Regions from separate parts of the Pseudomonas sp. MWU12-2319 genome, predicted to be linked through region 3. Evidence: predicted binding sites of a transcription regulator. Region 3 holds the regulator's gene; each other region holds the start of a gene.
What was found. Region 3 encodes sigma-54, which starts transcription at its own class of promoters, with help from an activator protein. Its sites were predicted from a motif close to ANTGGCATNNANNTTGCTNT; they were not measured.

Region 1: the regulator sigma-54 is predicted to act here: its motif matches at 1,305-1,324, upstream of glnA (type I glutamate--ammonia ligase).
Region 2: the regulator sigma-54 is predicted to act here: its motif matches at 1,658-1,677, upstream of glnK (P-II family nitrogen regulator).

Annotation. Positions count from the first base shown of each region.
Region 1 covers NZ_JALJES010000003.1:412,020-415,298, forward strand. The annotation lists gene thiI (tRNA uracil 4-sulfurtransferase ThiI) at 1-1,090, opposite strand, end outside; gene glnA (type I glutamate--ammonia ligase) at 1,422-2,828, shown strand; gene M5C01_RS07285 (cupin domain-containing protein) at 3,034-3,279, shown strand, end outside.
Region 2 covers NZ_JALJES010000004.1:262,297-265,575, forward strand. The annotation lists gene M5C01_RS08810 (ammonium transporter) at 1-1,081, opposite strand, end outside; gene glnK (P-II family nitrogen regulator) at 1,116-1,454, opposite strand; gene M5C01_RS08820 (accessory factor UbiK family protein) at 1,872-2,132, shown strand; gene M5C01_RS08825 (addiction module antidote protein) at 2,606-2,905, shown strand; gene M5C01_RS08830 (hydrolase) at 3,244-3,279, shown strand, end outside.
Region 3 covers NZ_JALJES010000011.1:133,420-136,698, forward strand. The annotation lists gene ptsN (PTS IIA-like nitrogen regulatory protein PtsN) at 1-430, opposite strand, end outside; gene raiA (ribosome-associated translation inhibitor RaiA) at 440-745, opposite strand; gene M5C01_RS19000 (RNA polymerase factor sigma-54) at 824-2,320, opposite strand; gene lptB (LPS export ABC transporter ATP-binding protein) at 2,508-3,233, opposite strand; gene lptA (lipopolysaccharide transport periplasmic protein LptA) at 3,233-3,279, opposite strand, start outside.

The DNA of each region.
Region 1 (3,279 bases), on a different contig from region 3:
ACTCCACGCGATTGCGCTTGGCGTGGGTCTTGGGGTTCACCGAAATGACCCCGCAATATTCCGGCATGTGCTTGGCGAAATCCGCCGTGCCGATCTCGGTCGCCAGGTCGATGATGTCCTGCTTGTGGCTGGCGATCAGCGGGCGAATCACCAGCTTCTCGGTCACACAGTCGATCACCGACAGGTTCGGCAGCGTCTGGCTGGATACCTGGGAGATCGCCTCGCCGGTCACCAGCGCGCCGATCTCCAGGCGATCGGCCATGACGGTAGCAGCGCGCAACATCATACGCTTCAATACTACGCCCATATGACTGTTATCGACTTTGCCGAGAATTTCTCCCAGCACTTCCTCGAACGGCACGCTGACAAACAGCACCCGCTGGGAGCTGCCGTACTTCTTCCAGAGGAAGTGAGCGACTTCCATCACCCCCAGCTCGTGGGCGCGGCCACCGAGATTGAAGAAGCAGAAATGGCTCATCAGGCCGCGGCGCATCATCTGGTAGGCGGCCACGGTGGAGTCGAAACCGCCGGACATCAGCACCAGGGTCTGTTCGATGGAACCCAGCGGGTAGCCGCCCAGGCCATTGTGCTGACTATGGATAACAAACAACCGTTGGTCGCGAATTTCCATCCGCACTTCGATTTCCGGCTCTTTGAGGGAAATCCCGGCGGCATTGCACTGTCGGCGCAACTGGCTGCCGACGTATTTCTCCACATCCATGGAGCTGAAACTGTGCTTGCCGGCGCGCTTGCAACGCACCGAAAAAATCTTCCCGGGCAGGGCCTCGCCGAAGTGCTGTTTGCACTGGGCGGTGATCTCGTCGAAGTCACCCAGCGGGTATTCGTCGACCTGCAGGAAATGCGCGATACCCGGCATGCAGCACAGGCGCTCGGTCAGTTCCTGCAGGGCCTTGGGCTCGCTCAGCGCGGTTTCCAGCTCGAGATTGTCCCACACGCCGTTCACCACCACGTTCGGGTCCAGGTCACGGAGCACGGTACGGATGTTCTTGGCCAGCTGGCGGATGAATTTCATCCGGACAGGGCGGCTTTTAATGGTGATTTCGGGGAAGACTTTTACGATAAGTTTCATGAAAACAGCGCGCGAAGGGCCGGCCGAAAAAGGGGGGCGCGGATTATAGCGGAAATTGCTCAAGGTTTAACCAGTTATTGTGCAGATGGTTTTGTGCGCACCAAAACAGGTCGTCATCGAATATTTTAGACCCATAATGGTGCGGCAAACGCCCGAAAATTCTCCTATGCTCGCTGCAACGCGTGAGATTGGGGCAAAAAACCCATCACGGGGCACTGGCATGCAATTTGCTCTCTTGTGAGGCAGGTTGCCTTGGCCGATATTCGCGCCGGCATCACCACTCTTTCAGGGCTAACTCCACTACCCAGCCCGAAGCCACCCGGAGGACACCATGTCGAAGTCGGTTCAACTCATCAAAGATCATGACGTTAAATGGATTGATCTGCGCTTCACTGACACCAAAGGCACTCAGCACCACGTGACCATGCCGGCCCGTGATGCACTGGATGACGAATTCTTCGAAATCGGCAAAATGTTCGACGGCTCCTCCATCTCCGGGTGGAAAGGCATCGAAGCCTCCGACATGATCCTGATGCCGGACGACAGCACCGCCGTACTCGACCCGTTCACCGAAGAGCCGACCCTGATCCTGGTCTGCGACGTGATCGAGCCTTCGACCATGCAGGGCTACGACCGCGACCCACGTGCGATCGCCCGTCGCGCCGAGGAATACCTGAAGTCGACCGGTATCGGCGACACCGCTTTCTTCGGTCCTGAGCCTGAGTTCTTCATCTTCGATTCGGTCAAGTTCAAGTCCGACATCTCCGGCTCCATGTTCAAGATCTTCTCCGAACAAGGTTCGTGGATGTCCGACCAGGACGTGGAAGGCGGTAACAAAGGCCACCGTCCAGGTATCAAAGGCGGCTATTTCCCGGTTCCACCGTTCGACCACGACCACGAAATCCGTACCTCCATGTGCAACGCACTGGAAGAGATGGGCCAGACCGTCGAAGTTCACCACCACGAAGTGGCGACTGCCGGCCAGAACGAAATCGGTGTGAAGTTCAACACCCTGGTCAACAAGGCTGACGAAGTCCAGACCCTGAAGTACTGCGTACACAACGTGGCGGATGCCTACGGCCGTACCGCGACCTTCATGCCAAAACCGCTGTACGGCGATAACGGCTCGGGTATGCACGTTCACATGTCCATCTCCAAAGATGGCAAGAACACCTTCGCTGGCGAAGGTTATGCCGGCCTGTCCGACACAGCCCTGTACTTCATCGGCGGCATCATCAAGCACGGTAAGGCCCTGAACGGCTTCACCAACCCGTCGACCAACTCCTACAAGCGTCTGGTCCCAGGCTTCGAAGCGCCGGTAATGCTGGCCTACTCGGCACGCAACCGTTCCGCCTCGATCCGTATTCCTTACGTCAACAGCCCCAAGGCTCGTCGTATCGAAGCACGCTTCCCGGATCCGGCTGCCAACCCTTACCTGGCCTTCGCCGCACTGATGATGGCCGGCCTGGACGGTATCCAGAACAAGATCCACCCTGGCGACGCTGCTGACAAAAACCTGTATGACCTGCCGCCTGAAGAGGCCAAAGAGATTCCACAGGTGTGCGGTAGCCTGAAAGAAGCCCTGGAAGAGCTGGACAAAGGTCGTGCGTTCCTGACCAAAGGCGGCGTTTTCAGCGACGACTTCATCGATGCCTACATCGAGCTGAAAAGCGAAGAAGAAATCAAAGTACGCACCTTCGTACACCCACTGGAATACGAGCTGTACTACAGCTGCTGATCCGGTAGCGCTCGCGCAAGCAGCGTAACGAAAGGCCACCTTCGGGTGGCCTTTTTCATGGGCAGAAATCGAGATTTCTTGAAACGTTTCCAGACTGGCAGGACGCTGTGGAGCGGCGTTAACTAGGGACTCCCGACCTTGTGACGGGAACCACAGGCACCGCGCGTGGCGCGCGGTACAAGGACGTTAACCTGGAAGCCAGCACATGACCCCGATCTCCACATCCAATGCACAAACCCCACCCCAACCCAGCGCCCAAGTGCTGCTGCGCAGCACCAGCTCCTGGGATGGCACGCCCTACGAACGCTATCCCAAGGGACCACCGGAACTGACCTTGTTGCAGGTCAATATTCCGGCCGATACCGAGTTGGGCTGGCACCTCCACCCGATTCCCAGCGCCGCCTACATCCTCTCGGGCGAAGTGTGGGTCGAGACCCGGGAAGGGGGCCAC
Region 2 (3,279 bases), on a different contig from region 3:
TACCGTGCACGCCGAAGGCGTCCAGGGAGTCGTCGTAGCCCAGTTTGCGTTTCAGCGTGGTGGCGCAGAAGAAGCACACCACACCGGCCGCCAGGCCGATGATCAGCGAGCCCATCGGGCCCACGGTGCCGGCAGCAGGCGTAATGGCAACCAGACCGGCGACCACACCCGAAGCGATGCCCAGGGCACTTGGCTTACCGTGGGTCAGCCACTCGGCGAACATCCAGCCCAGCGCAGCGGCGGCGGTAGCGATCTGGGTGACCAGCATCGCCATACCGGCGGTGCCGTTGGCCGCTGAGGCGGAACCGGCGTTGAAGCCGAACCAGCCGACCCACAGCATGGCCGCGCCCATCAGGGTGTAACCGAGGTTGTGTGGCGCCATCGGGGTGCTCGGGAAGCCTTTGCGCTTGCCCAGCACCAGGCAGGCCACCAGGCCGGCAACACCGGCGTTGATGTGCACCACGGTGCCGCCGGCGAAGTCGAGCACGCCCCAGTCGCCCAGCAGGGAACCCGGGCCGCTCCAGACCATATGCGCAATCGGCGCATAGACCAGGGTGAACCACACGCCCATGAACACCAGCATCGCGGAGAACTTCATGCGTTCGGCGAAGGCACCGACGATCAGCGCCGGGGTGATGATGGCGAAGGTCATCTGGAAGGTGACGAACACCGCCTCGGGGAACAGCGCCGTCGGCCCGGTGATGCTGGCCGGCGTGATGCCCGCGAGGAAGGCCTTGGCCATACTGCCGACGAAGGAGTTGTAGTTGACGACGTTGGCTTCCATCCCGGTGGTATCGAACGCAAGACTGTAGCCATAAATGAACCACAGAACGGTGATCAGCCCGGTAATGGCGAAGCACTGCATCATCACGGAAAGAATGTTTTTCGAACGCACCATGCCCCCGTAGAACAGCGCGAGGCCTGGGATCGTCATGAACAGCACGAGGGCTGTGGAGGTCAGCATCCAGCTGGTATCGCCGGAATTGAGGACTGGAGCAGGTACCGGGTCCGCCGCCATGGCCAAGGCCGGCATTACGAGGGACAACAGGGCTCCTAGCCCTGCGAATTTACGCAGAGTCATATTGTTTTCTCCTGGGGCGTTGGGGTTTGGCGGCTTAGATTGCGTCGGTATCGGTTTCGCCGGTACGGATGCGAATAGCCTGTTCCAGATTGACCACAAAGATCTTGCCGTCACCAATCTTGCCGGTGTTGGCCGCCTTGGTTATCGCCTCGATAACCCGGTCAAGATCCTTGTCGTCAATGGCGACATCAATCTTCACCTTGGGCAGGAAGTCGACCACGTATTCCGCGCCGCGATACAGCTCGGTGTGACCCTTCTGCCGACCGAAGCCTTTGACCTCAGTAACGGTAATGCCCTGCACGCCGATCTCGGACAACGACTCGCGCACGTCGTCCAACTTGAACGGCTTGATGATGGCAGTGACTAGCTTCATGAAAACTCTCTCCCGAATTGGTGGACTTGCCCCAGGAAAACAAACCCGACTCAAGTCTAAGCGCAGTGCCTGGCTTTGTAACGCATCGTCGGTCCACATCTACCGCCCGACGCCAGCTAACCGCTGCCGGCAAAACTTCCCAGCTTCGCCTGCCGCACTGCATTCGTCACAGCGACTGCATCAGTGCATGGGTCACTGGCAACTAAGCAGAAAGCTTGCCAGCTCCGTAAAAACCAATGATTTCAGTCCCTTGGTCGCTATGGAGGGTGAAAAAGCACGTTGCGCCCGGGCTATACGCACAACAACGGTGCGCACTGCGCCAGCGCGATGCGCGATAACCGTGCGCCCGCCCCCATGGAAATGACTATAGACACTGCGTGGTACACTGGTCGGTAATCTGTTTCCGGAACCTTAGCCATGCTTGCGCCCAAAGCTTTCCTCGATGCCCTGAGCGGCCACGCCTCCCGTTTGTTCAGCGGTGAAACACCCCTGCCCCGCCAGGAATTCGAAAGCCAGTTCAAGGTGCTGTTGCAGAGCGGCTTCAGCAAGCTGGACCTGGTCAGCCGGGAAGAGTTCGACAGCCAGATGGTGGTGCTGGCCCGGACCCGCGCGCGGTTGGAGAGTCTGGAGGCGAAGGTGGCGGAGTTGGAGGCCAGACTGAATCCTCCTGTGGAATAAGGTTTCATCGCCCGCTCCTGCTTCATGCGGGAGCGATAGGCTGCCGCTCGATGGCTCCTGCTGGAAATCTTGACTCCTCGCAATACCCCGTCTGAATCACTCGCCTCATCTCGCGCACCATCGCACCTTCTTCGATATATCCGCCCAAAGGGCATCTGCTGCCTGCCTTCAGCGCTGAATTCTCTGGTTGCAAAACGGGCAATTTGCCTCCGTTTCGTAGGCAACGGTGCCCACTTATAGTTCTTCGTCACAGCCTCATGGCTGCCGCTTCACTCCCCCGAGCAAAATTTGCGTTTTCTCCAGCTCACCATTCGCTCTCTCACCCATCGAGCGAAGTTGACATATTATCGTTTATAAACGACATTGAGATCATGGATGATGATAGAGATAAAACACTACGTCGACGGTAACGGACGAGATCCCTTCGGCAGCTGGCGCGACTGGAAGCGCAGCAACGGACAGGAGAACCAAGAATGAAAGACAGATCCCATGATGCCGCAATGGCCGAGGTGTTCCGCAGCGACCCGGCCTACGCGGCAGAACTGCTGAACAGCATCCTGGAAGACGGCGAACAGGCTGAGCTGCTGATTGCCCTTCGCCAAATGGCAGAAGCTTTTGGCGGTGTGCGCGGCGTCGCCAAGGCAGCCGAGCTGAATCCGACTCAGCTCTATCGGACCTTGTCCGCCGAAGGTAATCCGGCTGTCAGCAGCCTTACCGCGATCTTGCGTGTTATGGGGTTAAGGCTGGCCGTACAACCACTAACAGCCCACTAAAATCAGCCCGAAATGTCCCTCGGTCTGTGGCTGTGGAACAACTCATTACGGATCAGTCTGCAGGATACCAGCAAGCTGGACCGGCTCCGCCGCGAGGAGTTCGACAACCAGGCGGCGGTGTTGGCGCACCCCGTGCGCGGCTCGAAAGCCCGGTGGCCAAGGTCGCCGAGCTGGAGAGCGAATTGTCCCTTTATTAGAATCAATGATTCCCGTTTTTGCCGGATTGTCCCGAGAGATATTGAACAATAAAGTACACCCATGCCGCAGCCACTGACCGAAACGACAAGCTGCTGCCGAATTCAATCTCTCAACACTCCCGACTCATAAGGAAATCAATCATGTCCAACCGCGAACTGCTCAACCCAACCAACTCC
Region 3 (3,279 bases):
ACAGGGCCTGGTTGGAGGTTGCCGCACGCAGTTTGTCGCGTACGTCCTTGCGGTCGAGCATGCTGGCAATCTGCCGAAGCAGTTCCAGGTGGGCATCGGTGGCGGCTTCCGGGACCAGCAGGACGAACAGCAGGTCAACCGGCGCGCCGTCGATGGCGTCGAAATCGATAGGGGCGTCCAGGTGCATCAGGGCGCTGATGGGCGCCACGCAACCCTTCAGGCGGCAGTGCGGGATGGCAATGCCATTGCCGAAACCGGTCGAGCCGAGTTTCTCCCGGGCGATCAGGCTGTCGAAGACATCCTGCATGGCCAGGTAAGGAACTTCGTGGCTGATCAGGTTGGCAATTTGCTCGAGGGCTTTCTTTTTACTGCCGCCCGGCACGTTCACCAAAGAACGGCCGGGGGTCAGGATGCTTTCAAGTCGGATCATGGATGGGTATCAGCGACCTGTACCTTGGAGCAGGTGCAGGTTCTTTTCCTTATGCTTTTTCAGTTGTCGGTCCAACTTGTCGGTGAGCAGGTCGATCGCCGCATACATGTCGTCATGCTCGGCGTTGGCGACCACTTCACCGCCGTGGATATGCAAGGTGGCTTCGATTTTCTGCTTCAGTTTTTCGACGGCCATGGTCACCTGTACGTTGGTGATCTTGTCGAAATGACGCTCCAGTCGGTCGAGTTTCTCGCCGATGTAAGCACGCAGGGGTTCGGTCACTTCCAGCTGGTGTCCACTGATATTGACTTGCATACAGCTTCTCCTTCGTTGCCAGTGCATAAAGCGGTAGGCGATTGCCCACCACTGGAACGCTGTAACGGGGCCCGTCCACTACATCAGTCGCTTCCGTTCGCTAGAGGGGGCTATCCCCAGGGACTCACGGTATTTGGCGACAGTACGACGGGCCACCTGAATGCCTTGTGCCTCCAGTAAACCAGCGATCTTGCTGTCACTCAACGGCTTTTTCTGATTTTCCGCTGCAACCAGTTTCTTGATGATCGCGCGGATCGCCGTGGACGAGCATTCGCCGCCTTCGGAGGTGCTGACGTGGCTGGAGAAAAAGTATTTCAGTTCATAGATACCGCGGGGGGTATGCATGAATTTTTGCGTGGTCACCCGGGAAATCGTCGACTCGTGCATGCCCACCGCTTCGGCGATGTCATGCAGGACCAGCGGCTTCATCGCCTCGTCACCGTATTCCAGGAAGCCGCGCTGGTGCTCGACGATCTGGGTGGCGACCTTCATCAGGGTTTCGTTGCGGCTCTGCAGGCTCTTGATGAACCAGCGGGCTTCCTGCAACTGGTTGCGCATGAAGGTGTTGTCGGCGCTGGTGTCGGCGCGGCGGACAAAACCGGCGTACTGCGGATTGACCCGCAGGCGCGGCACCGATTCCTGGTTCAGTTCCACCAGCCAGCGCTCGTTGTCCTTGCGCACGATCACGTCGGGGACGACGTATTCGGCTTCGCTGGACTCGATTTGCGAGCCCGGGCGCGGATTGAGGCTCTGGACCAACTCGATGACCTGGCGCAGCTCGTCTTCCTTGAGCTTCATGCGCCGCATCAGTTGGCTGTAGTCGCGGCTGCCGAGCAGGTCGATGTAGTCGCTGACCAGGCGCTGGGCTTCGGCCAGCCAGGGCGTGCGCGCTGGCAGCTGACGCAATTGCAGCAGCAGGCATTCGCCGAGGTTGCGCGCGCCGATGCCGGCCGGTTCGAATTGCTGGATGCGATGCAGTACCGCTTCGATCTCGTCCAGCTCGATATCCAGCTCCGGGTCGAAGGCGTCGAGGATTTCCTCGAGGGTTTCGTCCAGGTAGCCCTGATTGTTGATGCAGTCGATCAGGGTCACGGCGATCAGCCGATCGGTGTCGGACATCGGCGCCAGGTTCAGTTGCCAGAGCAGATGGCTCTGCAGGCTCTCGCCGGCCGAGGTACGGGTGGTGAAGTCCCACTCGTCGTCATCGTTGCTTGGCAGGCTGCTGGCGCTGGTCTGGTAGACATCTTCCCAGGCGGTGTCGACGGGCAGTTCGTTGGGAATGCGCTCGTTCCAGTCGCCTTCCTCGAGGTTGTCCACCGTCGGGGCGGTTTCCTGCTGGAAGGAGGGTTCCTGGATTTCAGTGTTGGGTTTGTGCTCGGCGTTGTCGGCCAACGGGTCGGTATTGTCGAAGTCGTCGCCTTCTTCCTGGCGTTCGAGCATCGGATTGGACTCCAGGGCCTCCTGGATTTCCTGCTGAAGGTCCAGGGTCGACAATTGGAGCAGGCGGATGGCCTGTTGCAGCTGCGGTGTCATCGTCAGCTGCTGGCCCATTCTCAGGACTAGCGATGGTTTCATGGCAGGGGCTTAACACCTTATTCGCCGGCGCGCATGCGCCATCCACTCTACAGGGCGCCGGGGCGCCAAACATAAGCAAATTATATGCCTGAAACCCGAGCCTTTGCCTAGAGCGCTGTAGCAATAAAAATCTTGTGGTTTTTATTGAACAGGGAGCGCTCTGGCGGTTGATCCGTTACCTCGATGTTTACAGGCGGAACTCATGGCCCAGGTAGACTTCCTTGACCAGTTCGTTGGCCAGGATAGTGGCCGAATCGCCTTCGGCGATCAGCTGTCCATCATTGACGATATAGGCCGTTTCGCAGATGTCCAGGGTCTCGCGGACGTTGTGGTCGGTGATCAGTACGCCGATGCCCTTGGCCTTGAGGTGATGGATGATCTGTTTGATATCGCCAACGGAAATCGGATCGACCCCGGCGAAGGGCTCGTCGAGCAGGATGAATTTCGGCGCGGTGGCCAGGGCGCGGGCGATTTCCACCCGGCGCCGTTCACCACCGGACAGGCTCATGCCGAGGTTGTCGCGAATGTGGCTGATGTGGAATTCCTGCAACAGGCTTTCCAGCTCCTTGCGGCGGCTGTTCTTGTCGAGCTCCTTGCGGGTCTCGAGGATCGCCATGATGTTGTCCGCCACCGACAGCTTGCGGAAAATCGACGCTTCCTGGGGCAGATAGCCGATCCCGGCGCGCGCGCGGCCGTGCATCGGCTGGTGGCTGACATCCTGGTCGTCGATCAGTACGCGACCCTGGTCGGCCTGGACCAGGCCGACGATCATGTAGAAGCAGGTGGTCTTGCCGGCACCGTTGGGGCCGAGCAAGCCGACGATCTGCCCGCTGTCGATCGACAGGCTGACATCACGCACCACCTGGCGACTTTTGTAGGCCTTGGCCAGATGCTGGGCTTTCAGGGTTGCCATTACTGCGCCTTCTGCTGTTCGGTTTTCTGCTTCGGCTGGATGACCA